2 linked regions of the Syntrophobotulus glycolicus DSM 8271 genome follow. Each later gene encodes a partner of the first gene's protein in a complex. Links are inferred from orthologs where the notes say so. Each region holds a gene or a part of one and is shown on either strand. Other genes may lie near its edges. The genes, in order: rpsG and tig.

Region 1 (3,243 bases):
CGCTTTAGTGGAAGCACAAGGCGGAGAACCGGCGACAGCCCGTCCGGTACTCTTAGGGATAACCAAGGCTTCTCTGGCCACTGATTCATTCCTTTCGGCCGCATCATTCCAGGAGACAACCAGAGTTCTTACTGAAGCGGCAATCAAAGGGAAAATTGATCCTCTGATCGGACTCAAAGAAAATGTGATTATCGGCAAGCTTATTCCGGCTGGAACGGGGATGTCGAAGTTCCGCAATATTAAGGTTTATGAGGAAGCGGAGGATACCTTGCCGGCGGTAAACCAGGATGAAATAGTATATGCACTTGATTCAGATCAATCTTGACATTGAAAATAGCGACTGTTAAAATAGTAAAGTCTGATTTTAAGAGAGGAGGAAAGCATTCCGGAAATGCTTGACGAATCTTTGAAAAAGGAAAACAACAGAGTTGTTGGAATCAAACAGACTAAACGTGCTTTAGAAAAGGGCGGTGTCAGTTATGTTTACGTTGCGAGAGACGCTGATGCCGGTCTTCTTCAGCCAATAGTTGAACTCTGCAGGATCAAAGGACTGGAAGTCAAAGAAGTACAGACAATGTCCGAACTTGGGAAAATATGCGGAATAGCTGTTGGTGCCGCGGTTGCAGCGGTGCAAGAAAAATAGTGCTGAATGTGAGAATGAGAAAATGTTGTAAATCGGGTATTTTCCTGATTGATTAATGAGAAAGGGGGTGTGAAGATGCCGACAATTAGCCAGCTTGTTCGTAAAGGCAGAGAAGTGATGACAACAAAATCCACTGCGCCTGCATTACAGTGGGGGTATAATTCTCTGAAACGCAGACAGTTTCCTTCAGGTGGTTCTCCACAAAAGAGAGGGGTTTGCACAAGGGTTTATACAACAACACCGAAGAAACCGAATTCCGCTCTCAGAAAAGTAGCTCGTGTTCGCCTGACCAATGGAGTTGAGATTACAACGTATATTCCGGGTATCGGCCACAATCTACAGGAGCACTCCGTTGTTCTGGTTCGCGGAGGCCGTGTTAAGGACCTTCCTGGGGTACGTTACCATATTGTTCGTGGCGCACTTGATACAACAGGTGTTCAGAACAGAAGCCAAAGCCGTTCCAAGTACGGTTCTAAAAGACCTAAAAAATAATTGTATGGTCAGAACGGCATAGATGTTTTCAGAAAGGGGGAACTGAATTGCCACGTAAAGGATATATAGCTAAAAGAGAAATATTACCAGATCCTATATATAAGAACAAGATTGTAACCAAATTTATTAATCAGATTATGCTGAGCGGTAAAAAAGGAACAGCCGAAGCAATTTGCTACGGGGCGTTTAATCTGATTCAGGAAAAGACAGGCAAAGATGCAATTGAGACATTTGAAGCGGCGCTGAAAAATGTTATGCCTGTACTCGAAGTAAAAGCGCGCAGGGTTGGCGGGGCCAACTATCAGGTTCCGATTGAAGTCAGAAATGACCGCAAACAGACACTTGCTCTTCGCTGGTTGGTTGAATATGCTCGTAAAAGAGGAGAAAAAACCATGGAAGAGAAAGTTGCGGGCGAGTTAATGGATGCGGCCAACGGAGTTGGCGGAGCATACAAGAAAAAAGAAGATACCCATAAAATGGCTGAAGCAAATAGGGCTTTTGCTCATTATCGCTGGTAACCAATTCAGTGATAGCCAAGAAACCCAGAGAAAGGCTGATCATAAGTGGCAAGGCAAGTTCCTTTGGAAAAAACTCGTAATATCGGTATTATGGCGCACATTGATGCCGGTAAAACGACAACCACAGAACGTATTTTGTTTTATACCGGTCGTGTGCATAAAATTGGTGAAGTGCATGATGGCGCAGCGACCATGGACTGGATGGTTCAGGAGCAGGAACGTGGGATCACAATTACTTCTGCTGCGACCACCTGTCAATGGAAGGGCCATAATGTTAACATCATTGACACACCCGGACACGTTGACTTTACCGTCGAAGTTGAGCGCTCCTTGCGCGTACTCGACGGAGCAGTTGCTGTATTTTGTTCTGTAGGCGGAGTTGAACCACAGTCAGAAACTGTATGGCGGCAAGCGGACAAATACGGTGTACCCCGTATCGCCTATTTTAACAAAATGGATAGAGTAGGCGCTGATTTCTTTCGCGGTTTAAATATGATTATCGAACGTTTGGATGCCAATCCGGTTCCTATTCAGATCCCGATCGGAACTGAAGATAAATTTAAAGGAATTGTTGATTTGGTAACCATGCAGGCTATGATTTACACCGATGATTTAGGCACAACCAGTGAAACAACAGATATCCCGGAAGATATCCTTCCTATTGCCCAAGAATACCGTGAGAAACTGTTAGAGGCTATTTCTGAAGTGGATGAAGACCTGATGATGAAATATCTCGAAGGTGAAGAAATTTCTGAATCAGAAGTTAAAGCTGCCTTACGTAAAGGAACAATTGGATTGAATTTTATTCCGGCTTTATGCGGATCTTCTTTCAAGAATAAAGGCGTTCAGCCTTTATTGGATGCAGTTGTGGAATATATGCCTTCTCCTGTTGACGTTCCTCCAATTCATGGGGTAAACCCGGATACCCATGAGGAAGATGAAAGAAAATCTGATGACAACGTTCCATTCTCAGCTCTGGCATTTAAAATTATGTCCGATCCTTATGTTGGTAAGTTAACATTCTTCAGAGTATATTCCGGAGTTCTGACAGCAGGGTCCTATATCATGAATTCTACCAAAGGCAAAAGAGAGAGAATCGGTCGGATTCTCCGTATGCATGCCAATCATCGTGAAGATGTAGAAGAAGTCAGGGCGGGAGATATTGCAGCAGCTGTTGGTATTAAGGAAGTCAGCACAGGGGATACCCTCTGTGATGAAAAGAACCAAATTATCCTTGAGGCCATGGTATTCCCAGAGCCGGTTATTCATATTTCAATTGAACCGAAAACCAAAGCAGACCAGGAAAAGTTGGGGGGATCATTGGCTAAACTCGCTGAAGAGGATCCAACCTTCAAAATGCGTACGGACGAAGAGACGGGCCAGACGATCATCTCGGGCATGGGGGAACTTCATCTGGAGATTATTGTCGATAGACTCCTGAGAGAGTTCAAAGTAAATTGCAATGTCGGACGTCCTCAAGTTGCTTATAAAGAAACAATCCGTAAAACTGTTAAATCTGAAGGCAAATTTGTACGTCAATCTGGCGGACGCGGACAATATGGTCACTGCTGGATTGAACTTGAGCCTCTG
Region 2 (3,123 bases), 2.1 Mb from region 1 along the record:
GTACCAAGGCATCCTGATCCAGGGCCTCTAAGGTAACAACCACCGGAATTCTGCCTACAAATTCCGGAATTAATCCGTATTTCAGAAGGTCCCCCGGCATGATCTGTCTGAGCAGCTCGCCGACATTTTTTTCGCTTTTCTTTTGAATCTCAGCCCCAAAACCCATGGTCTTTTTGCCTGTGCGGTTTTGAATGATTTTTTCAATGCCGTCGAACGCACCGCCAACAATGAACAAAATATTTGTTGTATCCAACTGAATAAATTCCTGATGCGGATGCTTGCGTCCTCCCTGAGGCGGTACGCTGGCAACAGTCCCTTCCAGAATCTTCAGCAGTGCCTGTTGTACCCCTTCTCCTGATACATCCCGGGTTATAGACGGATTTTCGGACTTGCGGGCTATTTTATCTACCTCATCAATATAGATGATTCCTCTTTCGGCCTTTTCGATATCAAAATCTGACGCTTGAATAAGCTTGAGCAGGATATTTTCAACATCCTCCCCCACATATCCGGCTTCGGTAAGTGATGTTGCATCGGCAATCGCAAAGGGAACATTCAAAATCTTGGCTAGAGTAGATGCCAGTAATGTTTTCCCGGAACCAGTCGGTCCTAACATGACAATATTGGATTTCTGAAGCTCAACATCGTCAATCTTGCTGCTCTGGCTGATCCTTTTATAGTGATTGTATACCGCCACAGAAAGGACTTTTTTAGCCTGTTCCTGCCCGATTACATATTGATCAAGTATCGCCTTTATTTCGACTGGCTTGGGGATTTCCCCAAAATCGGTATCCATTTCGTCATGCAGTTCCTCTTCGATGATCTCATTGCATAGTTCTATGCATTCATCACAGATATAAACACCAGGTCCGGCAACAAGTTTTTTTACCTGATCCTGAATCTTACCGCAAAACGAACACTTGAGTTGATTTTTGTCATCACCATATTTTGCCAAAATGCTCACCCCTTTTCAGTGAAATATTGTCTCCGGTCAACTTATTCTCCATTGACCTCATTTGCCTCTTGCTTCTGGCCGGCGGATCCTTCCTGGAAATCATTGTTGGCCACCAGAAAATCAATTGTTTTATCGGAAATCATACCCAATTTAAACCAATCTAATTCACCGCGGGCAGCAAGCATTGTCTGTAATTCTTCAACCTTGCGTCCATACTGCTCAGAAAGCCTTGTCATCTCTGCTTGCATTTCTTCATCAGATACTGTAATTCCTTCTTTTTTAGAAATGGTTTCAAGAACAAGCTCTGTTTTTATTCCTTCAACTGCCTGAGGCCGATAGCTTTCTTTGAGCTGATCTTCATTCATATTCAGATATTTCGCGTATTGCTCCATTGTTAAGCCTTGATAAGAAAGGTTTCTGGCCATTTCTTCCACAATGGAGTCTAATTTTGAGGCGACCATGCTCTCAGGAATCTCCACACTGGCATGATTTACCGCCTGATTGACAACCTGGGCACGGAATTCATTTTTCAGCCTTAGTTCAGTTGCCTCAATCATTTTTTCCTTAATATCGGCTTTCAGCTCCTCCAGGGTATCAAATTCACTGATATCCTTGGCGAATTCGTCATCAAGAGGAACCAGCTCTTTACGTTTGATCCCCTTTACCGCGACCTTAAATTCGGCATCTTTACCGGAAAGCTCCGCACTGTGATATTCATCAGGGAAACGTACTTTAACCGTGACCTCTTCACCGATTGAGGACCCGATCAGCTGATCTTCAAAACCGGGTATGAATGTGCCGGAACCAATGACCAGCTCATGATCTTCTCCCTTGCCCCCGGCAAAAGCCACACCATCAACAAAGCCTTCAAAATCAATGGTTACGCTGTCTTTATTCTCAACCTTGCCTTCTTCAACCGTGTTTAACTTGGCATGCGTTTCTTGACGGCGAACGAGCTCTTCATCAACTTTTTCGTCGGTAACTTCCGCCTTCTGGGGTTCCACCTTCAGTCCAAGATATTGGCCAAGTTCAACTTCAGGCTTTACATCAACAATAACCTTGAAAATGAAATCCTTGCCTTCCTCTGCCTGAACCAGATCAACCTCGGGCTTGGAAACAGGAGCAATTCCGCTTTCTTCAACGGCTTTGGCATAAGCAGGCCCAAGCATGGGGTCAATCGCTTCATTAATAATATAATCCTTACCAAGATGTCTTTCTATTATATGACGGGGGGCTTTTCCTTTGCGAAAGCCGGGAATATTTACCTGCCCGGCAACTTTCTTGGCAGCTCTATTGATTGCTTGTTCAAATTCCTTGACATCAACCGTAATTTCCAAAGCCACCTTGTTCTTTTCTACATTCTCCACTTTAACAGACATTGTGCTCCTCCTTGAACCTATCATTGTCATTTATATCTTTTTATATAACCATTCTCTGCTAAAAACAAACCTCGTAAAGTGAATTTCAATAAAAATCTCTGTGTAAAAATCTTTAAAACAGACATTAATATTATCAGAACTTCAAAAAATAATCAACCTTTGCCTCTTATTGATTTCAGCTTAACCACCAATAACCTGTTCCTTGCTGACCCTTTCTTTCTCCCGCAAATTGATGATCGCCCGGGCGGCTTTTTGGGAAGAGCAGTTCGGAAGGGCACTGCCGGCCAGTTTGGACATTTCCCTCAGGATTCCCGGATTTTGCGATAAGTACTGCAAGACTCTGGTCAATTCTTCTGAGCTTAACACCGTCATCCCGCCTCCCGTACTTTCTACAAACTCCGCATTCCCATCCTCCTGCCCGGGAATTGGCTTAAACATTAAAATAGGGAGACCCAAAGTCAAGGCTTCTGATATGGTCAAGGCTCCTCCTTTACTGACCAGAAGATCGGAAGCCGCCATCAATTCCTCAACATAATTGACATACCCCAGGCACTTTAAAGGAAAAAGGCATTCCTTTTCAGATTGCTTCAAGGCCTGATAGTACTCTTCATCTTTGCCGGCTACAATAAGGAACTGAAGCTGGAGCCTGGGATTAAGACGATTAATCGCTTTGATGATCTCAGTGGCTTTAGAGGTGGGCCCATAAGCTCCGCCCATAAAGAGGATTGTCGTTTTATTCGGATCAAAACCCAATTTTTTTCTCAATTCCTCTTTGTCTAAATCCTGCTC

What was found.
Region 2: the proteins of rpsG (region 1) and tig are in contact, whole or in part, in a crystal structure (PDB 3GTY), measured with the Thermotoga maritima proteins. The link is inferred for Syntrophobotulus glycolicus DSM 8271 from one-to-one orthologs. Residues at the interface, in WP_004081843.1 of Thermotoga maritima: Lys34, Lys52, Lys55, Glu59, Arg62, Gln63, Glu66, Asn67, Lys69, Val71, Arg95, Ala109, Lys110, Lys111, Gly112, Arg113, Pro114, Glu117, Glu121, Ile124, Ala125, Tyr127, Asn128, Asn129, Thr130, Gly131, Lys135, Asp139, Arg142, Met143; in WP_004081061.1 of Thermotoga maritima: Glu122, Val124, Val129, Leu130, Tyr133, Glu188, Gly259, Ile262, Tyr263, Glu266, Ser270, Glu273, Gln274, Glu277, Arg308, Gln311, Ile312, Ser315, Tyr316, Glu325, Arg329, Arg336, Leu363, Phe366, Trp367, Arg373, Leu377, Arg381, Leu384, Glu387.

The regions. Positions count from the first base shown.
Region 1 is NC_015172.1:400,525-403,767, forward strand. The notes cover bases 1-2,917. They hold rpsG (30S ribosomal protein S7), read left to right. Parts: upstream 1-1,182; coding sequence 1,183-1,653; downstream 1,654-2,917. Other genes in these bases: rpoC (DNA-directed RNA polymerase subunit beta'), read left to right, coding at 1-325; SGLY_RS02025 (L7Ae/L30e/S12e/Gadd45 family ribosomal protein), read left to right, coding at 392-643; rpsL (30S ribosomal protein S12), read left to right, coding at 719-1,135; fusA (elongation factor G), read left to right, coding at 1,699-2,917. Outside these bases: more of fusA, read left to right, coding at 2,918-3,243.
Region 2 is NC_015172.1:2,534,846-2,537,968, forward strand. Bases 166-2,962 are described here. They hold tig (trigger factor), read right to left. Parts: upstream 2,335-2,962; coding sequence 997-2,334; downstream 166-996. Other genes in these bases: clpX (ATP-dependent Clp protease ATP-binding subunit ClpX), read right to left, coding at 166-955; SGLY_RS12520 (MGDG synthase family glycosyltransferase), read right to left, coding at 2,515-2,962. Also shown: more of clpX, read right to left, coding at 1-165; more of SGLY_RS12520, read right to left, coding at 2,963-3,123. UniProt on the Bacillus subtilis protein: Involved in protein export. Acts as a chaperone by maintaining the newly synthesized protein in an open conformation. Functions as a peptidyl-prolyl cis-trans isomerase.